DNA from 3 places in the Rhizobium sp. GCM10022189 genome. Region 3 is predicted to be linked to each of the others. Evidence: riboswitches for the same ligand, from Rfam matches in the RefSeq annotation. Region 3 holds a riboswitch; each other region holds the start of a gene.

The links. Region 3 has a riboswitch for cobalamin ahead of nrdH (glutaredoxin-like protein NrdH). Riboswitches for the same ligand answer to the same signal wherever they lie in the genome.
Region 1: it holds a riboswitch for cobalamin, as region 3 does, so the genes downstream of both, bluB (5,6-dimethylbenzimidazole synthase) here and nrdH (glutaredoxin-like protein NrdH) in region 3, are expected to answer to the same signal.
Region 2: it holds a riboswitch for cobalamin, as region 3 does, so the genes downstream of both, cobU (bifunctional adenosylcobinamide kinase/adenosylcobinamide-phosphate guanylyltransferase) here and nrdH (glutaredoxin-like protein NrdH) in region 3, are expected to answer to the same signal.

The regions. Positions count from the first base shown of each region.
Region 1 is NZ_JBHSOR010000002.1:8,784-18,563, forward strand. Features, by position in the region: gene ACFPWW_RS00275 (hypothetical protein) at 1-381, shown strand, start outside; gene ACFPWW_RS00280 (3-deoxy-7-phosphoheptulonate synthase) at 446-1,513, opposite strand; gene ACFPWW_RS00285 (MFS transporter) at 1,754-3,151, opposite strand; cobalamin riboswitch at 3,304-3,495, shown strand; gene bluB (5,6-dimethylbenzimidazole synthase) at 3,537-4,223, shown strand; gene ACFPWW_RS00295 (DUF2865 domain-containing protein) at 4,238-5,314, opposite strand; gene ACFPWW_RS00300 (ribonuclease H family protein) at 5,514-6,056, shown strand; gene ACFPWW_RS00305 (NADP-dependent malic enzyme) at 6,062-8,374, opposite strand; gene ACFPWW_RS00310 (FAD-binding oxidoreductase) at 8,608-9,780, shown strand, end outside.
Region 2 is NZ_JBHSOR010000012.1:37,552-47,331, reverse strand. Features, by position in the region: partial or broken gene ACFPWW_RS09560 (cobaltochelatase subunit CobN) at 1-1,627, opposite strand, end outside; gene cobW (cobalamin biosynthesis protein CobW) at 1,637-2,683, opposite strand; gene cobU (bifunctional adenosylcobinamide kinase/adenosylcobinamide-phosphate guanylyltransferase) at 2,687-3,196, opposite strand; cobalamin riboswitch at 3,548-3,942, opposite strand; gene ACFPWW_RS09545 (chloride channel protein) at 4,150-5,940, shown strand; gene ACFPWW_RS09540 (cobyric acid synthase) at 5,937-7,394, opposite strand; gene ACFPWW_RS09535 (hypothetical protein) at 7,796-8,080, opposite strand; gene ACFPWW_RS09530 (glycine betaine ABC transporter substrate-binding protein) at 8,055-9,053, shown strand; gene ACFPWW_RS09525 (hypothetical protein) at 9,087-9,437, shown strand; gene ACFPWW_RS09520 (entericidin A/B family lipoprotein) at 9,444-9,599, opposite strand; gene ACFPWW_RS09515 (hypothetical protein) at 9,535-9,687, shown strand; gene ACFPWW_RS09510 (substrate-binding domain-containing protein) at 9,721-9,780, opposite strand, start outside.
Region 3 is NZ_JBHSOR010000004.1:72,762-82,541, forward strand. Features, by position in the region: gene metE (5-methyltetrahydropteroyltriglutamate--homocysteine S-methyltransferase) at 1-2,202, shown strand, start outside; cobalamin riboswitch at 2,378-2,605, shown strand; gene nrdH (glutaredoxin-like protein NrdH) at 2,868-3,089, shown strand; gene nrdI (class Ib ribonucleoside-diphosphate reductase assembly flavoprotein NrdI) at 3,103-3,516, shown strand; gene nrdE (class 1b ribonucleoside-diphosphate reductase subunit alpha) at 3,495-5,663, shown strand; gene nrdF (class 1b ribonucleoside-diphosphate reductase subunit beta) at 5,846-6,820, shown strand; gene ACFPWW_RS04820 (adenylate/guanylate cyclase domain-containing protein) at 6,925-8,148, shown strand; gene ACFPWW_RS04825 (LacI family transcriptional regulator) at 8,157-9,209, opposite strand; gene ACFPWW_RS04830 (ABC transporter substrate-binding protein) at 9,519-9,780, shown strand, end outside.

The DNA.
Region 1 (9,780 bases), on a different contig from region 3:
GGGAACATTTTTGTCGCCAACTTCTCGAGAACACCAGCGTCCATGTTCATCGCCGTTTTCCTGACGATGATCCCCTGCCTGTGGGCAGCCTTCTACCTCGTGTTAAAGCTTAAGGTAGCGGTTTTGCGGAACGCGGAATTCTCTGATACGAAATCGTTTTTTAGAGCTGCCGGCTTTTTCTTGTCGGCAGCGATTGTCACCTATGCCGCCGCATTTGTCCCCTCGACATGCCAAAACGCAAAGTGTGAAACTGGTGTCAGCCTTTTTGGCCCGCTGGACTACTCTGTAGTGTGGGCGGTGTGTATGTGGAGCGGATCCCTTGCCTCCGGGTCGGTACTGCTTTTTTTCGACATCGTGAGACGGCGATTCAATTTTCGCTGACAGAATCGCCCACGTTTTGATTGAGGGCGGCGGGATATCTCCCGCCGCGCTTGGATAGTGCCACTCAGGCCGCAACAGCAGCCTTCCGCCGCTCGCGGACAGCCTTCGCCAAATCCTCAAGCACATCCACCGACATATCCCAGCCGATGCAGCCGTCGGTGATCGACTGGCCGTAGACCAGCGGCTTGCCGGGGACGAGGTCCTGGCGGCCGGCGACGAGGTTGCTCTCGATCATCATGCCCTTGATATGGTGGTTGCCGGCGACGATCTGGCCGGCGACGTCGCGGACGACCTTCGGCTGGTTCATCGGGTCCTTGTTGCTGTTGGCGTGGCTGGCGTCAATGAGGATGCGCGGATCGACGCCGAGCTTGATCGCCTCGGCGATGACGGCCTGGACGTCGGCAGCCTCGTAGTTCGGCCGCTTGCCGCCGCGCAGGATGATGTGGCAGTCCTCGTTGCCGCGGGTAGACGCAATCGCGGCCTGTCCGTCCTTGGTGACGGCCGGGAAATGGTGGGGCTGGGAGGCCGCGACGATCGCGTCGAGCGCGATGCGCGCGCCGCCGTCCGTGCCGTTCTTGAAGCCGATCGGGCAGGAGAGACCCGAGGCGAGCTGGCGGTGGATCTGGCTTTCGGTCGTGCGCGCGCCGATGGCGCCGTAGCTGACGAGATCGGCAATGTATTGCGGCGTGATCGTATCGAGGAATTCGCAGCCGGCCGGCAGGCCCATGGCGTTGATGTCGAGCAGCAGGCGGCGCGCGAGGCGCAGGCCTTCCTCGATGCGGTAGCTGCCGTCAAGATGCGGGTCGTTCATCAGGCCCTTCCAGCCGACGGTGGTGCGGGGCTTTTCGAAATAGACGCGCATGACGATTTCGAGATCGCCGGAGAGGCGTCGTCGCTGCTCGACGAGGCGGGAGGCGTATTCGCGGGCGGCTGCCGGATCGTGGATCGAGCAGGGGCCGATGATGACGAGCTGGCGGTCGTCCTTGCCCGTCAGGATATTGTGGATCGTATCGCGCGTGCCGGTCACGGTCTCGGTGACGGCGCGGTCGCGCGGGATTTCCGAGAGGATGTCGGCAGGCTTGGTCAGCGGGGTGATCTCGACGATGCGCAGATCATCAATGGTATCGGTCACGGTATGCTCTCCTGTTTGGTCATACCGTGCGGAACAAAAAAGCCGCCAGGTAGACTAGCGGCTGTTCGGGTTGTCGTCGCGTTAGTTTCGGTTACGCACAGACCCGCATCCGCTGGAAGCAGCGGTACGAATAAAATCGCGATGCGTAAACGGACGAAATCGACATGCCGCCTATGTAGACATGCGAATTGGAATTGTCACGCGGAATCTGTGAGGAAAAATGACGGGTCGGTGAAGTTTTCAGCGGCTTTCCGCCATTGCCTCTTCCGGATGCCGGTTCTTGCGGCGCCGCGTCGTCAGTTCCTCGCCGGCATTGGCGGGCAGGCGCAGGAAGGTGATGCAGGCAAGCGCCGAGATCGTCGCCACGATGAAGAAGGCGATGTGGAAATCGCCGACCGTGAGCCTGCCGCCATGGAAGCTTGCGGAGACTTCCAGGATCGTGCCGGCCACGGCAACGCCCATGGCCATGGAGATGCGCTGCGCCACGGCATTGATGGCGGTTGCCTGGCTGCTGTCCGCCTCGTCCACATCGCCGAAGGCCATGGCGTTGACGCCCGAGAAGGCCATGGAGCGCAGCAGGCCGCCGACGAGAAGACAGCCCATGATGACGTAGACAGGCGTTTCGGCGGTGAAGAAGCCGTTGATGCCCAGGAAGATCGCCGCCAGGAAGGTCGTCAGCGCGATGACGTTGCGGAAGCCGAAGGCATTGTAGGTGCGCGATGCCGCGAATTTCGAGCCCATGGAGCCGAGCGCGCTGACGAAGGTGATCGAGCCGGACTGCAGCGGCGTCAGCCCGAAACCGAGCTGCAGCATCAGCGGCAGGAGGAAGGGCAGCGCGCCAAGCCCCATGCGGAAATTCGAAGCGCCGAGAATCGCCGCCCGGAACATCGGATAACGGAACATTTTCGGATCGAGCAGCGGATGCGGCGTGCGTTTCGCGTGCACGAAATAGAGGATGCCGGAGAGGATGCCGACGGCGACGGTGACATAACCGTAGACGATGGGAACGGCCGGCAGGCTGATGACGGAAATGCCGAAGACGAAACCGGCAAAACCTATCCCTGAAAGGAAGAAGCCCGGAAAATCCATCGGCTTGGGGCTGCGCGGCTCGACCGCCGGCAGGAAGCGGGTGACGAGAGCAATGCCGATAATGCCGATCGGCACGTTGATCCAGAAGATCCAGTGCCAGCTCAGATAGGTGGTCAGGAAGCCGCCGATCGGCGGCCCCATGATCGGGCCGATGAGCGCCGGTATGGTCAGCCAGGCCATGGCATTCACCAGCTGGTGACGTGGCGTGCCGCGCACCAGCAGCAACCGGCCGACCGGCGTCATCATCGAGCCGCCGGCGCCCTGGATGAGGCGGGAGATCACGAAGGCGGCGATGGAATTGGAAAAGGCGCAGGCGACCGAGCCGACCATGAAGACGAAGATCGCCAGCCGGAAGACGTTGCGGGCGCCGAAGCGATCCGACATCCAGCCGCTGATCGGAATGAAGATCGCCAGCGCCACGAGGTAGCTCGTTACTGCAAGCTTGAGCGCGATCGGCGAGGTGCCGATATCGGCGGCAATGGCCGGCAGGCTGGTGGCAATCACGGTCGAATCCATCTGTTCCATGAACAGGGCGACCGCAAGGATCATCGGCGTTAGACGGGACACGGGCAACCGGAATGCAACGGGATGGGATTCGGCGCCTTCGGCACCGGTCGGATTCTGGCTTCCTTCTAGGCCAGCATTTTCGGCCTGTCCACGAAATCAATGTCGCAGCGGCTTGCCGTCGTGCCGTTTCCGCGCCATAGATCCGATTGTCAGGTGCCCGCCGTCACAGGCGGGAGAATCGGGAATCCGGTGCAAGACCGGAACGTGCCCAACGCTGTAAGGCCGACGCCCGCCGCTTCATGACGCCACTGGCCGCAGGGCCGGGAAGGCAGCGGCCGGGCGGATGACGCCGAGTCAGAAGACCGGCCTGGCAAGATAGACCTAACCCGCGCGGACGGCGGGCGGTTGCGTTGTTGGGGATTTGACGATGCGACCCATTGACGATGCCGTTTGCCCGGCATCCGGTTTTTCTGCGGCCGAACGCGAGGCCGTCTATCACGCAATCATGACGCGGCGCGACGTGCGCGGCGAGTTCCTGCCCGATCCCTTGCCGGACGACCTGATCAGGCGGCTTCTGACGGCCGCCCATCACGCGCCTTCGGTCGGCTTCATGCAGCCGTGGAATTTCGTTCTGGTCAAAAGCGCCGAGGTGAGGGCGCGGGTGCGCGACGCTTTCGTCAAGGCCAATGAAGAGGCCGCCCTGATGTTTGCGGCCGAACGGCGGCAGGCCTATCGCGCGCTGAAGCTCGAAGGAATCGTCGAGGCGCCGCTCGGCATCTGCGTCACCTGCGATCCCACCCGCAGCGGCAGCGTCGTGCTGGGGCGCACGCACAATCCGCGCATGGACAGCTATTCCACCGTCTGCGCCATCCAGAACCTGTGGCTTGCGGCACGAGCCGAAGGCGTCGGCATCGGCTGGGTCAGCATCTTTCGCGAGGGCGACCTGAAGCAGATTCTCGGCATACCCGATCATATCGAGGTCGTGGCCTGGCTCTGCGCCGGTTTCGTCGATCGGCTCTATGAAGAGCCGGAACTGGCGGTCAAGGGCTGGCGGCAGCGCCTGGCGCTGGAAGAGCTGGTCTTCCATGACGGCTGGGGGCAGGCGGCAGGCTAAGGCCGCGCCGTCTTTTACGGCTGCTGCTGCGGCTGCGGGCCTGACACGGCCGGATTGGCAAGATCGATCTTGCCCTGATCGCCGGCAAGGAATTGCGGGCCGACCTGGCGAACCTTGGTTGCCGGATCGTAGGGGCGATCCGGCACCTGCGCCTGCGGCGGCGTATTCGCGGCCTTCGGGGCCTCAGTGCGGATCGTGGTGATCGAGCCCTGCGGCTCGGGCGCCGGCGCGGAGACCGTCTGGCTCCGGCGCATTTCCTCGTAATAGGCCGTCAGGTTGCAGGAGCAGGCGGATTTTTCGCCGGGCGGGCGGGTCTTGTAGGCGAAGGCGTTCTTCATCGCGCCATAGGGCGCGCCCGTCGCCGTCGAGATCATGTTTGCGGCTTCGGTGCTGGAAATATCGCGATAGTAGAGTTCCGTCTCCACGCCGGGGCACATCTTGGCGCAGGTCGCGGCATCGCGGCCGAAATCGACCGAGGTGGCGTTGTTGCTGATCGGGAAGAAGCCGCCGTCGCAGGTGCGCACGCAGATGGTGCTGACGGGCGAGAGCATTTCGGCGCGCGGCAGGCCGTAGCGCTCACCGCCGCCGAGGGGAATGAACGTATCGCCGCGCATGGCCTGTTCCTCGATCGAGGGGGCCGGCGCATAGAGATCGCCCTGTGCGGGTTCGCTGAAACTCTCGCCGTTGCAGCCATTGTCTTCAAGCGCGGCCAGCAGGCCTTCGCGGGCCGGATCGACAGCGGACTGGCGCAACGCGTCGCGGCGGTCCTGCAGGTAGCGGATGTTGTCCACCATCTTTGCCTGCGCCTGTTCCAGCTCCTCGCAGAAGCCGGCATTCTCGCCGCCGACGACGACCATGCTGCCGGACGTGCAGCCGTAGCGGCGCAGATCGCCGCGCACCTTGCGCAATTCCAGATTCTGTTCGGCCAGCGCGCCCGCATATTGGCGCATCTCGGTGCCGTTGGCATTGCCGATCACCTGCGGCAGGTCGGCAAGACGCCCGCGCAGATCCTCGCAGATCGCATTGGTCTGCGCCTCTGCGGGAACCGCGAATGCCAGAAAGAAGACGAGATACAGGTTTCGGCGCTTCACGACGTCGTTCCGGAGTGAGAAAAAGCATCCATCGGCGAATTGCGGCTTCAATCCGCCGCGCTTTGTCTTAACGTATTTCCCTTAATAAGCTCGGATGAATTCCTAGCGCATTTTTGCGATCTTATCCAGAAGACCCGATGCTCCGTTTCCGCCGCTCCCGCAATCGCGCGGGGGCATCCGTGACAGCTAAACAGTTGATATGACAGATATCCCACGCGACATGCTCTCCCGCGCAGCCGCATCGGCAATGCCGCAGGGCAGACAGGGCCTTCACGTTTTCGTGGACGGCTGTTTCGAGCCCGGTTCCGGGCAGGGAGGATGGGCCTTCGTCGCCTACCGCGACGGCGCCGAAATCGCCGCCGGCTTCGGCGGCGCGGAGAATTCCGCCAATAACAGGATGGAACTGACCGCCGTGCTTGAGGCGGCGGCCTGGATCGGCGGCGCGGCGGCGGGCCTGCCGGCGCTGATCTGGTCCGATTCCGTCTACGCCGTCGAAGGCTGCAACCATTGGCGGGCGATCTGGCGGAACAACGGCTGGAAGAAGAGCAATCCCGGCGGCAAGGCCCGGAACCGGGCGATAGCGGATGCGGACCTCTGGAGGGCCGTCGATCTCAGGCTGTTGCAGAATCCGGCGATCGGCATTGCCTGGTGCAAGGGCCATTCCGGTATTGCCGGCAACGAGCGCGCCGACGAACTGTCGGATCGGGGACGCCGCTCGATAGGGCGTCCCCGACAGGCTTGACATGTTTAGGCCGGCTGCGAGGCCTCGACGACGGCCAGCGCCGCCATGTTGACGACGCCGCGCGAGGTGACTGACGGTGCCAGGATGTGGGCGGGCATGGCCGTGCCGAGCAGGATCGGGCCGACATGCAGGCCGTCGGTCATCGACTTGACGACGCCGAGCGTGATGTTGGCGGCATCGAGGTTCGGGAAGACCAGGAGGTTGGCTTCGTCATTGAGCGTCGTGTGCGGCATGACGCGGCGGCGCAGCTCCTCGGAGATCGCGCTTTCGCCGTGCATTTCGCCGTCGACCTCGAGATCGGGTGCTGCCTCGCGCACGAGCTGCAGCGCATTGCGCATCTTGGTGGCGCTTTCGGATTCGCGCGAGCCGAAGTTCGAATGCGAGACGAGGGCGGCGCGCGGGGTGATGCCGAAACGCTTGATTTCCTCCGCTGCCAGAACCGTCGCCTCGGCGATCTCTTCCGCCGTCGGGTTGAAGGTCACGTAGGTATCGGTAAAGAAGGTGGCGCCGCGCTGCGAGATCATCAGGCTGAGGGCGGAGAAATCGCGCACGTTCGGGCGCTTGCCGATGATCTGGCGCACGTCGCGCAGGTGCTTCTCGTAACGGCCTTCGAGGCCGCAGATCAGCGCATCGGCTTCGCCGCGCTTCAGCGCCAGCGCGCCGATGACGGTGGTGTTGGTGCGCACGATGGTGCGCGCTGCTTCCGGGATCACGCCGCGACGGCCGACGAGCTGCAGGTAGAGATCGACATATTCGCGGAAGCGCGGATCGTCCTCGGGGTTGATGACCTCGAAATCGGCGAGCGGGCGGATGCGCAACCCGTAGCGCTTCAGGCGCGTCTCGATGACCTGCGGGCGGCCGATGATGATCGGCTCGGCAATGCCTTCTTCGAGCAGCACCTGGGCGGCGCGCAGCACGCGCTCGTCTTCCCCTTCGGAGAAGATGACGCGCTTGCGCTCGGCCGTCTTGGCGGCCGTGAAGATCGGCTTCATGACGAAGCCGGAGCGGAAGACGAAGCGGTTCAGCTGGTCGAGATAGGCATCGAAATCGGCGATCGGGCGGCGCGCGACGCCGCTTTCGGCCGCAGCCTTGGCGACTTCAGGCGCGATGCGCAGGATCAGGCGCGGATCGAAGGGCGAGGGGATGAGGTAATCGGGGCCGAAAACGGGCGTTTCGCCGGAATAGGCGCGGGCGGCAACGTCGGACGGCTCCTCGCGGGCAAGGGCTGCGATGGCGCGCACGGCGGCCATCTTCATTTCCTCGTTGATCGTCTCGGCGCCGCAATCCAGCGCACCCCTGAAAATATAGGGGAAGCAGAGGACGTTATTGACCTGGTTCGGGAAGTCGGAGCGGCCGGTGCAGATCATCGCATCCGGGCGGGCGGCGCGGGCGAGATCCGGCATGACTTCCGGCGTCGGGTTGGCGAGCGCCATGATGAGCGGTTTTTCGGCCATCTGGGCCAGCAGTTCCGGCTTTAGAACGCCTGCGGCCGACAGGCCGAGGAAAACGTCGGCGCCGCCGATATTTTCGGCGAGCGTGCGCGTGTCGCTCTTCTGGGCGTAGACGGCCTTCCATTCGTCCATCAGCTCGACGCGGCCTTCATAGACGAGGCCTTCGAGATCGTGGACCCAGATGTTTTCGCGCCTGGCGCCGAGCGTCACCAGGAGGTTGAGACAGGCGAGCGCGGCCGCGCCGGCGCCCGAAGCGACGATCTTGACCTCGTCGATCTTCTTGCCGGCGAGTTCCAGGCCGTTGAGGATGGCGGCGGCGACGATGATGGCGGTGCCGTGCTGGTCGTCGTGGAAGACCGGGATCTTCATCTTCTCGCGCAGCTGCTTCTCGATGCGGAAACATTCCGGCGCCTTGATGTCCTCGAGGTTGATGCCGCCGAAGGTCGGCTCCAGCGAGGCGACGGTGGACACCATCTGGTCGACGTCGGCCGCATCCACTTCGATATCGAAGACGTCGATATTGGCGAATTTCTTGAACAGCACCGCCTTGCCTTCCATGACCGGCTTGGAGGCCAGCGGGCCGATATTGCCGAGGCCGAGAACGGCGGTGCCGTTGGAGATGACGGCGACGAGATTGGCGCGGGACGTATAGTCGGCAGCCTGTTCCGGATTGTCACGGATGGCGAGGCAGGGAGCGGCCACGCCGGGCGAATAGGCGAGCGCCAGGTCGCGCTGGTTGCCGAGCGGCTTGGTGGCCTGGATTTCCAGCTTGCCGGGGCGCGGATAGCGATGGAAGAAGAGCGCCTGCTCGTCGAGGCTGCCGCCCGTCAGATTCTTTTCCGATTTGGATTTCTCCTGGTGATCCATCGCCGCCTCCAGCGTTGTTCGAAGTCTTTTGGAGCTTCCTCCATACATCAATCGACCGGCCTGGACAGTACGGAAATGCGGCGTGGGGAAAGTTTTCGTGCGGGGGGCGGGGCGGCTCTTGGTGCCGAACGGTTGCCGCCAGCTAATCCTTTTGGGGAAACTTGTCTGGTGAGGGCGGCAAGCGCAGAATGCCGCACGCGACGGTGCGGGGCGCCGGTCGCATGGAGGAACTCATGGACAACTTGAACCTCACGACCCTGCAAAGGGGTCAGGCGATGGTCAATGACGTGGCCATCGATGCATTTGCCGCCGGATTTCGCGGCAGTCTCCTGACGAGCAAGGATACGAATTACGACGAGGCGCGGGCGATCTGGAATGCGATGATCGACCGGCGGCCCGGCCTCATCGCCCGCTGTGCGGGCGCTGCCGATGTCGTTCGAGCGGTGCGATTTGCGCGCGACAACAATCTTCTCGTTTCGGTGCGCGGCGGCGGGCACGGCATTGCCGGCAACGCCGTCTGCGACGGCGGCGTCGTCATCGACCTGTCGGCGATGAAATCGGTGCGGGTCGATCCGCAGACGCGGCGCGCCAGGATCGAGCCGGGTGCAACCCTTGCCGATGTAGACAAGGAAACGCTGGCCTTCGGGCTAGTGCTGCCGACCGGCATCAATTCCACGACAGGCATCGCCGGCCTGACGCTCGGCGGCGGCTTCGGCTGGCTGACTCGCAAATTCGGACTGACCCTCGACAATCTGCTCTCGGTCGACGTGGTGACGGCGGATGGCGAACTGGTCAAGGCGAGCGAGACGGATAAGCCCGATCTCTTCTGGGCATTGCGCGGCGGCGGCGGCAATTTCGGCGTCGTGACCTCCTTCGAGTTCAAGCTCAACCCGCTCGACACCGAGGTTCTCGCCGGGCTAGTCGTGCATCCCTTCGCCGATGCGGAAAAAGTGCTGAAGGAATACCGGCAAGCGCTGGAGGCGGCGCCCGACGAACTGACCTGCTGGGTGGTGATGCGTCAGGCGCCGCCGCTGCCCTTCCTGCCGGCCGAATGGCACGGCAAGGAGATCGTGGTGCTGGCGATGTGCTATTGCGGAGATGTCGCGGCGGGTGAGAAGGCTGCTGCCAGGTTGCGCGCTATCGGAAAGCCGATTGCCGATATCGTCGGCCCGATGCCGTTCACCAGCTGGCAGCAGGCCTTCGATCCGCTGCTCACACCAGGTGCGCGCAATTACTGGAAGAGCCAGGATTTCGCTTCCCTGTCCGATGCGGCGATCGACGTGCTGCTCAAGGCGGTGCGCAGGCTGCCCGGCCCGGAATGTGAGATCTTCATCGGCCATGTCGGGGGTGCTGCCGGGCGCGTGGCCAACGAGGCCACCGCGTTTCCGCAGCGCAGCTCGCATTTC
Region 2 (9,780 bases), on a different contig from region 3:
CCGGATCCCCCCAGCGCGCCGTCACCTCATCCTGAATCTGATTGGGAAGAGAGCCAAAGAAGCCCTTGTATCGACTCAAGGAAAGCGTCTCGCGCACCACCTTGCCGTCGAAGCCGGAATTGGTCGGCCCCGCCATCAGGTGCCGCATCAGCGCGTCGCCATCGGCGGGAATATCGGCAAGCGGATAACCCGCCTGCGCCATCGCCCGCATCACCTCGATCGTCCCGGCCGGCGTATCGAGCCCGACGCCGTTGCCGAGCCGTCCGTCCCGGTTCGGATAGTTCGCCATGACAAGCGCAATCCGCCGCTCCGAAACTGGCCGCTGCCGCAGCCGCGCCCAGCTGGCGGCAAGGGCCGCGACATAGGCCATGCGCCCGCCATCCGGCTCGCTGGACACGATATTGGCCTCGACATCAGCATCGTAGCGGGCGGCGGCCTTGAAGGAGACGGCGCGCGACAGCACGCGGCCATCCACCTCCGGCAGCGCCACATTCATGCCGAGATCGCGGGCCGACAGCCCCTGCGAGGAACCGGCCCAGGCCTCCCGCGACGAGGCGGAAAAGATCGCCTGCAGCACGACGGCGTCATTGGCCTCCAGCACCGTCGGCTCGCGATCGGCGCCGGGTGCAGAGACGGCAAAGCCTGTCGTGTTGATGACGACGTCGGGTTTGAGCTCGGCGAAGATAGATTCGAGGATACCTTTGGAGATGGGGTCCTTGAGGCTGTAGGCAAAGACCGGCAGCGGCCGCAGGCCCTGCGCCTGCAGGGCTTCGATCAGGGCTTCGACGGGGCGGGTTTCGCCGCTCTGCACGAGGGCGCGGTAGAAGGCGATGGCGACGATGGGCAACGACCGTCCCTTCTCCCCGTCGGGGGTCCGAAGGACGGGTCGAGACCCGCGGCTCGACCCCGGTCGGTGGCCCGAAGGGTCGGATGAGGGGGCCACCCCACAAACGTCTGCATCGTGTTCCTGTTGCTCACTCCTTGCGTCGCTCGCCCCCCTCATCTGCCCTGTCGGGCATCTTCTCCCCGCTGGGGCGAAGACCGAACCGGTAAACTCCTTCCACTCCTCAACCCCAACCAGCCCCCGCCCCGGCCACCAGATCCCCGCCTTCATCAGCGGCGCGGCCGGCGCCGGCTTCTCCTCGCCCGAAAGCATCGCCGCCGCATAGGCGAGAAAGCCCCGCGCATTGGCATCCCCGCCCTCGATCAGATAGGCCCAGAGCGCGTTCAGATCCTCCAGCGCCACGTTCGAAAACGGCGTCAGCCCCGCATCCGGCCTGCTGTCGCCCGGCAGCACCGCAATCAGCGCCCCGCTGCGTGCGGCGGCCGCATGCAGCGCCTCCAGCGCATAGTGAAAATAGCTCGCCCCGCCGAGCGCCCGCACGATGATGAGCTTCGCATGCCGCGCCGTGCGTTCCACATAGGTATCGACCGACATCGGATGTTTCAGGCTCATCAGGCTCGCAAGCCTCAGGGAATAGCCCGCCCCGCCGGCATGCGCCGCGGCAACCGCCGCAAGCTCGGTATCGGCGGCCGACAGGAACAGGATATCGCCCGGCGACTGGCCGAGGTCGATCGCCTCGTCCCCGTCGCTGATCGTTCCCTGCTGGGCGAGAAGCAGATGCATTCAATATCCTCAGACGAGCGCTTCGATCGCCTTGCGCACCGCGTCCTGGTCCATCTCGTGCAGGCCGATGACGACGAGGCGTGTATTGCGCGTTTCACCCGGCGCCCAGGCGCGGTCGAAATACTGGTCGACGCGCGCCCCCACGGCCTGCAGCTGCAGGCGCATCGGCTTGCCGGAAACATCGACGAAGCCCTTCAGGCGCAGCACGTCATGTTCGGCGATGATGCCCTTCAGCTTCTCGACGAAGCCGGCCGCATCCGGGACGGCACCGAGCTCGACGACGAAACTGTCAAATTCGTCATGGTCGTGCGGCGCGCCGTCCTCATGCTCCAGCTCGTGATGGGACTTGCGGTTGCCGATATCGTCTTCCGTGCCGATGCCGAGGCCGAGCAGCACGCCGGCCGGCACCTCGCCGTTCCTGGCCTCGATCATCACGGGCTTGCGGGCGATGCGCGAGGCGACTTCGCTCTTCACGCGGCCAAGCCCGTCGGCATCGATCAGATCGGTCTTGTTGAGCACGATCAGGTCGGCGCAGGTCAGCTGGTCCTCGAACAGTTCCTCGATCGGGCTTTCGTGATCGAGCGATTCGTCCGCCGCGCGGCGCGCGTCGACGGCATCGTGGTCGTCGGCAAAACGCCCGGCGGCAACCGCCGCGCTATCGACCACGGTGATGACGCCGTCGACGGTCACTTCGCTGCGGATGTCAGGCCAGTTGAAGGCGGCGACGAGCGGCTGCGGCAGGGCAAGGCCCGAGGTTTCGATGACGATATGGTCCGGGCGCTGGTCGCGCTCCAGAAGCTTCGTCATGGTCGGGATGAAATCGTCGGCCACCGTGCAGCAGATGCAGCCGTTGGTCAGCTCGATAATGTCGTCCTCGGTGCAATTCTCCGCCCCGCAGCCCTTCAGCACGTCGCCGTCGACGCCGAGATCGCCGAACTCGTTGATGATGAGCGCGATCTTCCTGCCGCCGGCATTGGTGAGCAGGTTGCGGATCATGGTCGTCTTGCCGGCGCCGAGAAAGCCGGTGATGACGGTTGCGGGAATTTTCTGCTGCATGGTCTAACCCTTCATTTTCAGCGGCAGTCCGGCCGCGATGAAATAAACGTCGTCGGCTTGCGCCGCGATCATCTGGTGCAGCCGTCCGGCATGGTCGCGAAACTCGCGCGCCATGCGGTTCTCCGGCACGATGCCGAGGCCGACTTCATTGGAAACGATGACGAGCCGCGCCTTTGCCCGCGGCAGGAAGGCGGCAAGCGCGGCCGACCGGGCGGCGATATCGCCCCCCTCCATCATCAGGTTGGTCAGCCACAGCGTCAGGCAATCGACGAGGACCGCCCGGCCCTCGCCGTCGATGGCGGCAAGCCGCTCGGCAAGATCGAGCGGCTCCTCATGCGTGGTCCAGGCGGGGCCGCGATCGGCCCTGTGCTGGTCGATGCGCGCCTGCATCTCGTCGTCCCAGGCGCGGCCGGTGGCGACGTAATGGCGCTCGAGGCCGCTTGCGGTGACGAGATTTTCGGCGAAGCGGGATTTGCCGGAACGGGCGCCGCCGAGGATGAAGGTGGCGGTCATGATAATGCTGCCCTGGGAGAGAGGGCGTGCCCCTCTCTCCTCCCCTCATTCCTGTGCTTGTCACAGGAATCCAGCGTGCCCAAGTCCTTGGGCACGAGAGACTCGTTCAACGATGGCATAGATTCATTCACGGCGCAGACGCGCCGTGGCTGGATTCCTGTGACAAGCACAGGAATGAGGGAGGAGAGGAAAGCGCGCGCCAGGGGCCTACCACCGTCAGGCGCCAGAACCCCATTACCGACGGGCGTCGAAACACCACCCCCACATCTCACCACACGAGGCAGCGCCGAATCGCATTCTTCAGCCAAGACAACCTCCGTGCTGGCAGCGGGCAAGATACCCAGATTGGGCATTATGCCCGGCACGGATGGCAGGTCTCCTGGCTCGCAGCTATCGGCCCCGACCGGGGCGACCTCTGCAGGTCGCCCCTGATCGTGCCAGCGGATCCGCCTCGCCTTCCCGGCTGCCTGTCGTGAAAAGGCGGACGATTCGTAGAAATAGAGGCGTCCTGCCCCGGCTGATCACGATGCATTTCCAGTGGCTTTTCCGGCACCTGCTCCGCCTTGCCCGCCCGCGGAATGCGAGGCCGTCGGCGCAGCGGCGCACATGCCGGACGGAAGACCCTGACTGCTCTACAGTCGCGGGGTCGGCTGTGATGAAGGCGCCCGGCTTGGGTCCGCCCCGTCACATTCCCTTTTCATCCGGAAGGCGCAAGCCGATCCGGAACCATCCATTATGTGGTTTCATGGTTAGGCGCGCGCAATCCCCGTGTCAATTGCCGGCCGATGTGCCAAAGCCGTTCATCTCGACTTACACTACCAAGATTATCGAGTTTATTCAAAAACTTACGTCATAAAAACTTTACCGCCCAGCCGGTATTTTGCCGCAATTGCCGCTCATGCGGATGCCGGCTCCGCCCTTGACCCCCACTCATGCCGCCTAGTTTCCCCATGATGCTCTCCCGAATGGATATCCGCCGTTTCCGGCCCCTCACCACCATTTTCGATTTGGGACGCCTGCGGGCGCTCGTGCGCCACAGCGAAATGGGCATGGTCTTTGCCGGCGCGCTCGTCGGCATCGCCTCGGGGCTTGCGGTCACGGCCATGAGCTATGTCTCGGAACAGATGCACAGGCTGATCTTCGGCATTGACGGGACGGCAAGGCTCAGCGCCTCGCAGATCGACAGCAAGTTCCTGCTGATGACCGCCCCGATTGCCGGCGGCGCCCTCCTCGGCCTGCTGATCTTCATCCTCGCCAGATGGCGCAAGAAGCCGATGGTCGATCCGATCGAGGCCAACGCGCTGCATGGCGGCCGCCTGTCGCTGACCGACAGCATCCTCGTCGCCGTCCAGAATCTCGTGTCCAACGGCTTCGGCGCGTCCGTGGGGCTGGAGGCCGGCTACACGCAGCTTGCCGCCGGCATCGCCTCGAAGTTCGGCCTGAAGCTGCAGCTGCGCCGCGCCGATCTGCGCGTTCTCGTCGGCTGCGGCGCGGCCGGCGCCATCGCCGCCGCCTTCAACGCGCCGCTGACGGGTGCCTTCTACGCCTTCGAGCTGATCGTCGGCACCTACACGATCGTCTCGCTGACACCCGTCGTCGTCGCGGCCCTCGTCGCCACGCTGGTCGCGCGGCTGCTGGCCGGCAGCGATTTCGTCATCGACGTCGGCAGCTTCGGCGCCGTCCAGCCGGCCGATTACGTGCCGGCCATCGCGCTTGGCGCCTTCTGCGCCGGCATCGGCATTCTCATCATGCAGGGCGTCTCCTTCGTCGAGGAACTGGCGCGCAAGAGTTCCATCGCGCTGCCCTTCCGCCCGGCGCTCGGCGGCATCATCGTCGGCCTGCTGGCGCTGGTCTCGCCGCAGGTGCTTGCCGCCGGCCACGGGGCGCTGCACCTCAACCTTGCCCATGAGGTGACCATCCCGGCCCTCATCGGCCTCTTCCTGCTGAAATCGGTGGCCTCCGCCGTCTCCATCGGCTCCGGCTTCAGGGGCGGCCTGTTCTTCGCCTCGCTCTTCATGGGCGCGCTGCTCGGCAAGCTCTTCGCCTATTGCGCCCCCTATTTCGCCGATGCGACGCTGACGCCCGTCATCTATGCCGTGGTCGGCATGAGTTCGCTTGCCGTTGCCGTCATCGGCGGGCCGCTGACCATGACCTTCCTGGCGCTGGAAATCACCGGCGACTTTCCGATCACCGCCCTGGTGCTCGCCGCCGTCATCACCTCCTCGCTCGTGGTGCGCACCACCTTCGGCTATTCCTTCGCCACGTGGCGCTTCCATCTGCGCGGCGAAAGCATCCGCAGCGCCCACGACGTCGGCTGGATCCGCAACCTCACCGTCGACAGGCTGATGCGCTCGGACGTGAAGAAAGCGAAAAACAGCCTCACCCTCGACGAGTTCAGGCAGGCCTTCCCGATCGGCTCGACGCAGCGCGTCATCCTCGTCGACGACCACGACAAATATGCCGGCCTCGTGCTGGTTCCGGAGGTTTACGCCAATCCGACGAGCACGCAGGACGAGGGCCAGAAGCTTGCCGATTTCATCCGCTACAGGAACGATTTCCTGCAGCCGCAGATGAACGCCAAACAGGCCGCCGCGATCTTCGACAAGACGGAAAGCGAAGCGCTCGCCGTCGTCAACAACCTCATCGAGCGCAAGGTGATCGGCCAGCTCAGCGAAAGCCATACGCTGCGCCGCTACAGCGAAGAGCTCGACCGCCGCCGCCGCGAGGTCTCGGGCGAGATCTAGCTGCCAACGAGATCCGAAAGAAAACCGGCGTCGAGATGACGCTCCAGCTCGGCGGCAACCTCGTCCAGCGCCCGGTCGACGCTTTCGCGATAATTGGTCCGCTCGCCCGCAAGCCCGAAGCTTGCGAGCAGCCGCGCCCGGTAGGCATCGGAGCCGAACAGTCCGTGCAGATAGGTGCCCATGATGCGCCCGTCCGCCGAAACCGCGCCATCCGGCTCGTCGTCGACGATGGCCGCCGGCCGCTCGCAATCGGCCCCGGACGTTACGCCGAGATGGATCTGATAGCCCGACAGCGGCACGTCATATTCGGCCGAATGCGCGCGGCTGTTGCGCACCGTCTTTTCCGGCGCCATGTCCGTTTCGACATCGAGCAGCCCAAGTCCCTCGATCTCGCTTGCCGCTCCCTCGATGCCGAGCGGATCGCGCACCCGCCGGCCCAGCATCTGGTAGCCGCCGCAGATGCCGATCACCCTTCCGCCGCGCCGGACATGGGCGCCGATCTCGCGGTCCCATCCCTGCGCCCTCAGATCGGCCAGATCGGCAATGGTCGATTTCGAGCCCGGCAGGATGACGAGCCCCGCATCGGCAGGCAGCCGCTCGCCCGGCCGCACGAAGACGAGTTCGAGATCGGGCTCGGCGCGCAGCGGGTCGAGATCGTCGAAATTGGCAATGCGCGGCAGCACCGGCACGGCAATCTTCAGCGCTCCGGCGCGTCCCCTCGCCAGCCGCTCCAGCACGACGGAATCCTCCGCCGGCAGCCTGCCGGCCGCCGTCAGCCAGGGCACGACGCCAAAACAGGGCCAGCCGGTGAATTGCCCGATCGAGGCGATCCCGTCGTCGAACAGGCTGACATCGCCGCGGAACTTGTTGATGATATAGCCCGAAATCATCCGGCGATCCTCTTCCGGAAGGATCGCATGGGTGCCGACGAGCGAGGCGATCACGCCGCCGCGGTCGATATCGCCGACAAGCACGACGGGCACGTTTGCGCGCGTCGCAAAGCCCATATTGGCGATATCGCCGGCCCGCAGATTGATTTCGGCCGGCGAACCCGCCCCCTCGACGATGACGAGCTCGGCCCCTTCGCAGACCTTGCCGTAGCTTTCCAGCACGGAAGCGACGAGCTGCGGCTTCAGCCGCTGGTAGTCGCGCGCCCTCGCCTGCCCGAACACCTTGCCCTGCACGATGATCTGGCTGCCGTTTTCGGATTGCGGCTTGAGCAGCACCGGGTTCATGTGCACGGAAGACGGCGTGCGGGCCGCGAGCGACTGCAGCCATTGCGCCCGGCCGATCTCCCCGCCGTCGTCGGAAACGGCCGCGTTGTTCGACATGTTCTGCGGCTTGAAGGGCCTGACCTTCAGGCCGCGATTGGCCGCCAGCCGGCAAAGCCCCGCCACCAGCACCGTCTTGCCGACATCCGAGCCGGTTCCCTGCAGCATGATGGCTCTGGTCATTGGCCCCTGTCCGTGAAGCATTTCCGGCAGGCCTACAATGCGGGCCGATCCCAGGTCAACAGAGGGCCTGAAATGCGAAAACCGCGATCGGGCCATGGCCCTACGCGGTTTGCCGAAAAACGCTGGCGCCTTCACCAATACGCAATGAAGCTCGCTTTTTCCGGGACGCAATACCTGATCCGGAAAAGCAGCGGTTGTCCCCCGCCGCGCATCAACAGATAACGGCACATTCTTACCGGATGGTTAGTGAACGCCCGCCGGGAGGCGAATTTCGACCTTTTTTGAACTTTTTCGAATTTTCTGCTGCCGGAACCGCTTTCGGCCGGCGCCGCGCAGGGGGAATTTCGCCCGGCGGCACATGCGGCCGCCTCCGTCCGAGCGCCTGTATAAATTCTTCGGATTCAATAATTTAGTTCGTGACCTACACGGAAAAGAGAGTTGATTTCTTCTCGCAAATCAATAGGTTTGCTCATAATCAGCCATCGATAGAAATGGCCAGCGACGAGCCGCCGGAAAGCGAGACGAACGGCGCCGCAGACAGGAAAGCCCGGCAGAGCCAGTTGCGGCCGGGCGGTTGGCACCCTGAAGCGGCGGAGAGATTTGTCGGCTGATTGCCCGGTGCATGCGCGTTCGATCACATGAAAATTCCGGGGAAGTATAATGAAGACATTTTTCACGTCGTTCATTCTTGCCGTCTGCCTGTATGCCGGAATGTCGGAGGCGCAGGCCGCCGGATGCGGCAAGGTCTCGATTGCCGAGATGCGCTGGGGCTCCGCCGCCATTGCCGCGAGCTTCGACAAATTCATCCTGGAAAAGGGCTACGGCTGCTCCGTCACCATCGTCGACGGCGATACGCTGCCCACCTTCGCCTCCATGAACGACAGCGGCACGCCCGATATCGCCTCGGAATTCTGGGTGAAGGCCGTCAAGCCGCAGCTCGATGCCGCCATCAGCGCCGGCCGGCTGGTCAAGGGCGCCGAAATTCTGGCCGACGGCGCGGTCGAGGGCTGGTACATCCCGAAATTCATCGCCGACGCCAACCCGGATATCCGTTCCGTGCAGGATGCGCTCAAACATCCCGAACTCTTTCCCGATACCGACGATCCCTCGCATGCCGCGGTCTACAATTGCCCGGGAGAATGGGCCTGCCAGATCTCGACCAGCAACCTCTTCCGGGCGCTCGGCGCCGACAAGCTGGGTTTTACGCTGGTGAACAGCCGCAGCCCCGACGATTTCGACGATTCCATTGCCCGCGCCTTCGACAACAAGGTCGGCTGGCTGGGCTATTACTGGTCGCCGACATCGGTTCTCGGCAAATACGACATGAAGCAGCTCGGCTTCGGCGTGCCGCACGATCAGGCCGAATGGGACGCCTGCACCTCGGTGCCGCATTGCGCCGATCCCAAGGTGAACGCCTATCCGGTGTCGCAGGCCTTCACGCTGACGACCAGGGCTTTTGCCGACCGTGCCGGCCCGGTCATGAACTACCTGAAGATCCGCAGCTGGGACAACGAAACGATCAGCCAGGTCCTGGCCTGGAAGGATGAAAACGGCGAGGACGACGAGGACGCAGCCCTCTATTTCCTGGAGAATTACGAGGAACTCTGGAGCCGCTGGGTTCCGGCCGATGTAGCCGAGAAGGTCAAGGCCAGTCTATAAACCGTCCCGACAACAAGGACTGGACGATTCGCTATGACTGGCACGGTGCCCTTCCCCGATCGCGATACCGTCGCGGAAAAACTCGCGGCGCTTTCGCAAACCGACAAATCCTACCTGTCGCTGCTGATGGAAAATCCGGCTCAGGACGACAACCTGCTCGACGGCCTGCATCGCCATCTCGATCTCGCCTCCTCCGCGCGTCTTCTCAATTCGCTGAAGCTCGAAACGCTTGGCAAGTGGATCGGCGAAGCCGCGCCCGCCCGGCTGCAGATCAGGCTCATGGAGGCGGCCCGTTCCAGCCAGCACCCCGCCTATGCGGCGTTCCGGACCGGGCTGACCCGATCCGGCGGTCTCGAAAAAGCCTATCCGGCATCAAAAATCTGAAAACAATTACCTCTTCGCTGCGCGATCGACGCTACGGCCGGCATCCTGCGTTGCATTGACGGCATTCGCTGTGTCCCTGCCCATGCCGCGGATCGTGTTGGCGCAGGAAGACAGCGCAAGAAGGATCATCAAGGCGGATGCGATTTTACCCGTGGTCGTCATGTGTGAAATCCCTTTTTTAAATCAACCCGAACGGCGGATGCCGCCCGGGCGGGATAACGCATTCGTGAGCGAAAAGTTCACCGGCTGAAAGCCTTTCCTCCAGGCCACCGGCGCTTGCCGTTCAGCCGCGCTCGAAGCCCTTCGCGGCCAGCGCCTCGTCGATGGCGGCCGACGCCAGAAA
Region 3 (9,780 bases):
CGGCGGCGGGCCGAAAACTGGGGCCTGCAGAAAGAGAAGGGGATCGATATCATCCCTTCCAACGATTTCTCGCTTTACGATCATGTGCTCGATACGGCCGTGATGGTCGGTGCCGTTCCTGCTGCCTATGGCTGGAAGGGCGGTCCGGTTTCGCTCGACATCTATTTCGCCCTGGCGCGCGGCGCGACCGGCGACGAGGCGCATGCCGATTGCGGCCATCAGCACCATCGGGGGCATGGCGTGCCGGCGCTGGAAATGACGAAATGGTTCGATACGAACTATCATTATATGGTGCCGGAACTCGGTCCCGATCAGTCCTTCTCACTGACAGCCAACAGGCCGCTCGATGCCTTCATCGAGGCGAAGACGCTCGGCATCCATACACGTCCTGTCATTCTCGGTCCGGTCACGTTCCTGAAACTCGCCAAGGGAAGCGCGGAAGATTTTGCGCCGATCAGCCTGCTGGAACGCCTGCTGCCGGTCTATGCAAGGGTGCTTGCGGAACTCAGCGCCGCCGGGGCCGACTGGGTACAGATCGACGAACCGTGCCTCGTGCTGGATCTCTCGGGAGAAGAGCAGGCGGCCCTGAACCATGCCTACCGGGCACTGCACGAACTGGTGCCGAACCTGAAGATCATGCTCACCACCTATTTCGGCGCAATCGGCGACAATCTGCCGACGGCGCTTGCGTTGCCGGTCGCGGGGCTGCATGTCGATCTCGTTCGCGCTCCGCAGCAGATCGACGCGCTTCTCAAGGCGCCCGACGGCCTGGTGTTGTCGCTTGGCGTCATCGACGGGCGCAACATCTGGAGGGCGGACCTCGCTGCGATCCTGCAGAAGATTGAACCGCTGGTCCGGCATTTCGGTGCCGACCGGCTGCAGATCGCGCCCTCCTGCTCGCTGCTGCATGTGCCGATCGATCTGGAACTGGAGACCGGGCTTGATGGTGAGCTGAGATCGTGGCTCGCCTTCGCGACCCAGAAACTGGACGAAATTGCAGCGCTCGGCAATGCCGGCAAGGCTTCCGGAGCGATTGCGGCCGCCTCGCAGGCCGTCGCCTCGCGGGCTCGATCCGCGCGCGTGCATGACCAGAAAGTCAGGCAGCGCGTCGGCGCGATCGATGCGGCGATGAAGACACGCGGCAGTGCCTTTGCCGAGCGGACAGGCCTGCAGGAGCGTAAACTTCGGCTGCCGCTCTTTCCGACGACGACGATCGGCTCCTTCCCGCAGACGTCGGACGTGCGAAAATCCCGCTCGGCCTTCACCAGGGGCACGATCAGCGAGACAGAGTACAATGCCTTCCTGAAAAAGGAGACCGAAGCGGCGATCCGCTGGCAGGAAGAGATCGGCCTCGACGTGCTCGTCCACGGCGAATTCGAGCGTAACGACATGGTGCAGTATTTCGGCGAGCAGCTTTCCGGTTTCGCCTTCACACAGCATGCCTGGGTGCAGAGCTACGGCTCGCGCTATGTCCGCCCGCCCATCATCTTCGGCGACGTCTTCCGCCCCGCACCGATGACGGTGGAATGGTGGCGTTATGCGCAATCGCTGACGCAAAAGCCGGTCAAGGGCATGCTGACCGGGCCGGTGACGATCCTCAACTGGTCCTTCGTGCGCGACGATCTCTCGCGTGCCGATGTCAGTCGGCAGATCGCGCTCGCGATCCGTGACGAGGTGCTCGATCTCGAACGGGCCGGCGCGGCGATGATCCAGATCGACGAGGCCGCCCTTCGCGAAGGCCTGCCGCTGCGCAAGGCCGATTGGAAGACCTATCTCGACTGGGCTGTCGAAAGTTTTCGCCTGTGCTCATCCGGCGTATCGGACGAAACGCAGATCCACACGCATATGTGCTATTCGGAGTTCAACCAGATCATCGATGCGATTGCGGCGATGGATGCCGACGTGATCTCGATCGAGACCTCACGGTCGAAGATGGAACTGCTGGAGGCCTTCCGCAGCTACAAATATCCGAACGAGATCGGCCCTGGCGTCTACGACATCCATTCGCCCCGCGTTCCCGAAGTCGAGGAGATGACCGAACTCCTGACGCTGGCGCGCCGGCGTCTGACGGACGGGCAGCTCTGGATCAATCCGGATTGCGGATTGAAGACGCGCAAGTGGGAAGAGGTTCGCCCGGCGCTCGTCAACATGGTCGCTGCCGCAAGGCTGCTGCGTGGGGCGGCAGCATCGACCCACTCCTGAGCGTCCAACTGATTCCCGGAAGCCGGCGATCTGCCGGCTTCCACCCGCAAGCCCTCCTCCGCAGCCTGCTTTATTTAAGCATCCATTAACCACGTTTTTCACAGGAATGCAGCGATTTCAAACATGCCGTAACGCGATGCGCAAACCATCCGTTGACGCAAACCGGGATTCGCGTACTATATCTAGTGTTCAAGGTTCCTTCGATTCGTGAGGGTCGAGGGCTAAGACGGGAATACGGTGCGTTTCGCCATGACGGCGCGACAAGGCCGGAGCTGCCCCCGCAACTGTAAGCGGCGAGCAACTGTCCGATTTCAGGTCACTGAGGCATGAAGCTTTGGGAAGGCTGGGGGCAGGGTGCTTCGACCCGCGAGCCAGGAGACCTGCCTTGAACGAGATGTCCACGGGCGGGGTGTCCGGAAGGTCGCGTAGATGTCAGGCGGAGAAATCCGCATCCGTTGCGCTGCCCCCGAACGTCCGCATGAACACTTCGGGGTTGAAGTCATGTCGAGAGCATCAAAACCGCCGCCTGCGCAGATCCTGCGGGGAAGAGTGTTCGGCGTGTAATACGCCCATTTGCCAGATCCATATCAAGCGTTGCCTCGGACGCCGCAAGGCGCCCGATCCCAGTATTGCGTCCGGAATCCATTGACATCACGAGGAACATGATGAGCGTTACCGTTTACAGCAAGCCTGCCTGCGTACAGTGCACCGCTACCTACCGCGCCCTCGACCGTCTGGGCGTCGACTATCAGATCATCGATATTTCCGAGGATGCCGACGCGCTCGATCGCGTGCGCGGCATGGGCTACATGCAGGTCCCGGTCGTCGTTGCCGGCGACAGCCACTGGGCGGGTTTCCGTCCCGACATGATCAGCGCGCTCTCCTGAGCGGAGAGGAGCGATGGGCCTGATCGTCTATTTTTCCAGCCGGTCCGAGAATACCCATCGTTTCGTCGAGAAGCTGGGACTGCGCGCGGCGCGCATTCCCCTCGGCGCTGAAGACATCCACGTTCACGAACCCTATGTGCTGATCTCGCCCACCTATTGCGGCGACGGGGCCCCGGGAATCGTGAAGGGAGCCGTGCCCAAGCAGGTGATCCGCTTCCTCAACGACGCGGAAAACCGCTCCAACATCCGCGGCGTGATTGCTGCGGGCAACAGCAATTTCGGCGAGACCTACGGGCTTGCCGGCGACGTGATCTCGCAGAAGTGCCGGGTGCCGTATCTCTACCGGTTCGAGCTTCTGGGAACTGCCGAGGATGTCGCCAATGTCAAAAACGGGATGGGACGATTTTGGACACGGGAACAAGCCTGACGCGGGATGCGGGCGCAAAGCCGCTGAAGGCGGCCGAAGCGCTGGACTACCACGCGCTGAACGCGATGCTGAACCTCTATGACGATGAGGGAAAGATCCAGCTCGACAAGGACCGCATGGCGGCCAAGCAGTATTTCCTGCAGCATGTGAACCAGAACACGGTGTTCTTCCACAATCTTCGGGAGAAGCTCGATTATCTCGTAACCGAAGGCTATTACGAGCAGGACGTGCTCGACCAGTATTCCTTCAATTTCGTGCGTGACCTGTTCGACCAGGCCTATGCCAAGAAGTTCCGTTTTCCGACCTTCCTTGGCGCCTTCAAATATTACACCAGCTATACGCTGAAGACTTTCGACGGCAAGCGCTACCTGGAGCGTTATGAAGACCGTATCTGCATGGTGGCGCTGACGCTGGCCGGGGGCAACGAGCAGCTCGCCCGCGATCTGGTCGAAGAGATCATCAGCGGCCGTTTCCAGCCGGCAACGCCGACCTTCCTCAATGCCGGCAAGAAACAGCGCGGCGAGCTCGTCTCGTGCTTCCTGCTGCGCGTCGAAGACAATATGGAATCGATCGGCCGCTCCATCAATTCCGCACTGCAGCTTTCCAAGCGCGGCGGCGGCGTGGCGCTGTCCTTGACGAACATCCGCGAGGCTGGTGCGCCGATCAAGCAGATCGAGAACCAGTCCTCCGGCATTATTCCCGTCATGAAGCTGCTGGAAGACAGTTTCTCCTATGCCAACCAGCTCGGTGCGCGGCAGGGGGCGGGCGCCGTCTATCTCAACGCGCATCACCCCGATATCATGCGCTTCCTCGATACCAAGCGTGAGAATGCCGACGAGAAGATCCGCATCAAGACGCTGTCGCTCGGCGTCGTTGTGCCCGACATCACCTTCGAGCTCGCCAGGAACAACGAGGATATGTACCTCTTCTCGCCCTATGACGTGGAGCGGGTCTATGGCGTGCCCTTCACCGAAATCTCGGTGACGGAGAAGTATCGCGAGATGGTGGCGGATGCCCGTATCACCAAGAAGAAGATCAAGGCGCGCGAATTCTTCCAGGTGATCGCCGAGATCCAGTTCGAGAGCGGCTATCCCTACATCATGTTCGAAGACACGGTGAACCGGGCAAACCCGATCGACGGCCGCATCACCATGAGCAATCTCTGCTCGGAAATCCTGCAGGTGAGCGAGGCGAGCACGTTTAACGACGACCTGTCCTACAAGCATCTCGGCAAGGATATTTCCTGCAATCTCGGCTCGCTCAACATTGCCATGGCGATGGATTCATCCGATTTCGGCAAGACGATCGAGACCTCGATCCGGGCGCTGACGGCCGTTTCCGACATGAGCCATATTTCCTCGGTTCCGTCGATCGAAAAGGGCAATGACGACAGCCACGCCATCGGCCTGGGACAGATGAACCTGCACGGATATCTCGCCCGCGAGCGCATCCACTACGGTTCGGAAGAGGGCGTCGATTTCACCAATATCTATTTCTACACGGTGACCTATCACGCGCTGCGCGCCTCCAACCGCCTGGCGGTCGAGCGTGGTTCAAGCTTCAAGGGCTTCGAGAAGTCGAAATATGCCTCGGGCGACTATTTCGACAAATATACCGAGCAGGAATGGAAGCCGGCGACCGAGAAGGTGCAGGCGCTGTTTGACGGCGCCGGCATTCATATTCCGACGCGGGAAGACTGGCTGGAGCTGAAGAAGGCCGTCATGGCCTCCGGGCTCTATAACCAGAACCTGCAGGCCGTGCCGCCGACGGGCTCGATCTCCTACATCAACCACTCGACCTCCTCGATCCACCCGATCGTGTCGAAGATCGAGATCCGCAAGGAAGGCAAGATCGGCCGCGTCTATTATCCCGCGCCGTTCATGACCAACGACAATCTCGACTATTACGAGGACGCCTACGAGATCGGACCGGAGAAGATCATCGATACCTACGCGGCGGCCACCCAGCATGTCGACCAGGGCCTGTCGCTGACGTTGTTCTTCCGCGATACGGCAACGACGCGCGACATCAACCGCGCCCAGATCTATGCCTGGAAGAAGGGCATCAAGACGATCTACTACGTCCGCCTTCGCCAGATGGCGCTGTCCGGCACCGAGGTGCAGGGCTGCGTGTCTTGTACGCTTTGATTTGATTTCCGGCTCTGGGCCGAGAGTTTCGAGCCCGTGGCCCCCTCATTCGCCTGCCGGCACCTTCTCCCGATGGGCAGAAGAAACAAGCGGCTTGCACGGCGTCCCCCTCCCCCAGCGGGGAGAGGGCAGGGTGAGGGGGCCACGAACTCCAACAGATTTTGTCGAGGAAAGACAGACTAATGAACATGGCCTTCAAACCCGCCTCCCGCGTGCGCGCCATCAACTGGAACCGTATCGAGGACGACAAGGATCTCGAAGTCTGGAACCGCCTCACCGGCAATTTCTGGCTGCCGGAAAAAGTGCCGCTGTCGAACGACATTCCCTCCTGGGCGACGCTGACGGCGGCTGAGCAGCAGCTGACGATCCGCGTCTTCACCGGGTTGACGCTGCTCGACACGATCCAGAACGGCGTCGGCGCGGTCAAGCTGATGGCCGATGCGGCAACCCCGCATGAGGAGGCGGTGCTCTCCAACATCTCCTTCATGGAGGCGGTGCATGCGCGCTCCTATTCCTCGATCTTCTCGACGCTCTGCCTGACGCCCGATGTCGACGATGCCTATCGCTGGTCGGAGGAGAACGAGTTCCTGCAGCGCAAGGCGGCGCTGATCATGGAGCATTATGCGTCCGGCGATGCGCTCAGGAAGAAGGTTGCGAGCGTCTTCCTCGAAAGCTTCCTTTTCTATTCCGGCTTCTATCTGCCGATGTACTGGTCGAGCCGCGCCAAGCTCACCAATACGGCGGACATGATCCGGCTCATTATCCGCGACGAGGCCGTGCACGGCTATTATATCGGCTACAAGTTCCAGCGCGGCCTGGAAAAACTCTCCGAAGAGCGCCGGCAGGAGATCAAGGATTTTGCCTTCGACCTGCTGCTCGAACTCTACGACAACGAGGCGAAATATACGGAAGCGCTCTATGACGGCGTCGGGCTGAGCGAGGACGTCAAGAAGTTCCTGCACTACAATGCCAACAAGGCGCTGATGAACCTTGGTTACGAGGCGCTGTTTCCGGCCGAGGCCTGCAAGGTCAATCCGGCGATCCTGTCGGCGCTGTCGCCCAATGCGGACGAGAACCACGACTTCTTCTCGGGCTCAGGCTCGTCCTATGTCATCGGCAAGGCTGTCGCCACCGAAGACGAAGACTGGGATTTCTAGGGATTAACCGTACGTAGCCCCTTATCATCCGGCCCGCTATCGCCCACATTCAGCGCGAGCAGAGATTCTGTTTTCGGTTTGATGTGGCGTAGCGGGAGTTTTCGATGAAGTCTTCTTTCAAAAGGGCGGATGCGTCCGGCGAAGCTGCCGAGGGCGTCTGGCCGATCCGCCGGCGCCGGATCCTCGACTGGCTGGTCAACGAGACACGCGGCGAGCGCTTCATCGACAATATCCTGGTGGAAATGTGCGAGAGGCTCCTGGCGGCCGGTGTGCCGGTGACGCGCTCGAGCCTGCATTTTCGTACCAATCACCCGCAATGGATCGGTGCCCGCATCCTGTGGACGAAAGGGATGAAGGAGGCAAAGATCAACACTTTTGCCTATGGCGTGGAAAAGACGCCGCAGTTCCTGAACAGCCCGGTTAACGAGATCCACAACGGCGCGGGCGAGGTGCGGATGAACCTCGAACGCGACGGGGAGCAATATACCTATCCGCTCTATCAGGAGCTGCGGGACGGCGGGTTTACCGAATATATCGCCTGGCCTGTCGAGCATACGTTCGACAAGCGCCACATCGTCACCTTCTCCACCAACAAGCCCGGCGGCTTTGACGACGATCACATCGATTTCCTGCGCGACCTGCTGCCGGCCCTGACGCTCGTCAGCGAAATCAGGCTGAAGAACATCATGGCACGCACGATGTTGCAGACCTATGTGGGGCCGCACGCGAGCGAACAGATTCTTTCCGGCGTTACGACGCGCGGCAGCGGCATGACGGTGGGGGCGGCGATCATGATCTGCGACCTGCGCGACTTTACGAGCATTTCCGATCTTTGGCCGCGCGACGATGTCATTCAACTGCTCAACGATTATTTCGATGCCATATCCGATCCGATCGAGCGCAACGGCGGCGAAATCCTCAAATTCATGGGCGATGGACTGCTGGCTATCTTTCCGCTGACAAAGCCGACGGCCTGCAACGATCTTCTGAGCGCGATCCGCGGCGGCCAGGCGGCGATGGCGCGGCTGAACAAGAGGCTGCGGCGCGCGGGCCGCGATCCGCTGCGTTACGGCGTCGGCGTGCATGTCGGCGATGTCATGTACGGCAATATCGGATCACGCCGGCGGCTGGACTTCACCGTTATCGGCCCGGCGGTCAACATCGCCTCGCGGCTCGAAAGCCTGACGAAGGAGGTCAAGCGGCCTGTACTGCTGTCGCGCGCTTTCGTCGAGATGGCGAGCTGCGACGAAGAGATGGACGATCTCGGCACCTTCCCGTTGCGCGGGCTCGGCGAGCCGGTCGACGTCTTCGCCTTCCGGGACACTTGAAGGCACGCTCAGGCGAGCGGAAAGTTGATTTGCGGCGGCAGCAGCAGGCTGTCGTTTTCGGCTGCCGGATTGCCGATGCGCTGAAGAAGCATCCGGCCGAGATGTTCGCCGGCCTCGACCAGATCCTCGTAGATCGTGTCGATCTTCGGCTGAAGGTGCGTCAGGAGATGGGACGTCTCCTTGGCGACGATATCGTAATCTTCGGCCAGGACGCGGCCGGCATCGCCCATCGCGCTGACGAGCGCCAGCGCGGAAACCTCGCCCGGACAGACAAAACCGTCGGGAACGTCAGGGGCGGCGGCGCGCGCGCGGAAAAAATCCCTCAGCTCGTTGGCCGGCGAATCGAGCGTGACGGCCTCCGATATTTCGTAGGCGACGCCTGCCTCGCGCACGGCGGTCATGAAGCCGTGAAGGATGTGCTGGCTGAAGGTCAGGCGTTTCGGGGGCATGACGACCGTGACCTTCTTCCTGCCCTTGGCGATCAGGCGCCGGGTGGCTTCATAGGCGAAGGCGTAATTGTCGTAATCGACATAAGGGTGCGGCGTCGAAAATTCGGTGCGCCCGTGGGAAACGAAAGGGAAGCCCACCTCCTGCAGCATCCGCACGCGCGCATCGAAGGGCTCCGTGCGCGTGAAGATCAGGCCGTCGGCGAAATTGTTGCGGACGATATATTCCGCCGCTTCGAGATCGGTCGTCGACAGGAAATTCGGGGCAACGACGAGGTGGTAGGACGTTTCTTTCAGCACCTTGGCGATGCCGTACATGATGGCGGTGCCGAAACCGACGACTTCCTGGTGCGGATCGAGAAGGATGCTGATGACATTGGTGCGGCCCGTCTTGAGGCGCTGGGCGGCGCGGTCGGGCAGGTAGCCGATCTCGCGGGCAATGCGGTGGACGCGCTCGCGCGTCTCGACCGATATCTGCGGCGCATCGCTCAAGGCGCGCGAAACCGTCGTCACCGCAAGACCGGTCAAGGTCGCGATCGTGCGCAAAGTCGGCTTGCCGCGTCTTTGCGCGGCGTCCGGATTTTCACCGCGTTGCAGTTGGGACGATTCGGTCACTGAGGACATTCCGTGCTGGATCGCGGCTACAATAACACGATGAAACCGGCGCGCAATCAATCAATGCAAACGATTTAAATTTTTACGATTTCTTAGCTCTTCCGAAAAAATCAAATAAAATCAATAATTATTTGACTAATCATATTTTTCTCGGGAGTCGAGGAAGGACTTGACGCGGCTGCGTTTATAACGTTTTAAATTGTCAACCGCGCTGGGAGGCGCGGTCTGGTGCCTGACCGCCCTTGCGGCGGACAGCATCGGGGCGGCTGAGGCGGATCTCGCTGCCCATTCACGAACGGGAGGATATTCATGCGCAAGTTTTTGAGCTCGGCAGCCCTTGCTGTCGTGATGATGGCGGGCTTCGGCAGCGCTCATGCGGCCGACGTCAAGGAAGTCCAGATGCTGCACTGGTGGACGTCGGGCGGGGAAGCCGCGGCGCTCAACGTGCTGAAGGGCGACCTTGCCAAGGAAGGCTATGCCTGGAAGGACGTTCCGGTCGCCGGCGGCGGCGGCGATGCGGCCATGACCGCGCTGAAGGCGATGGTTGCGGCCGGTACCTATCCGACCGCTT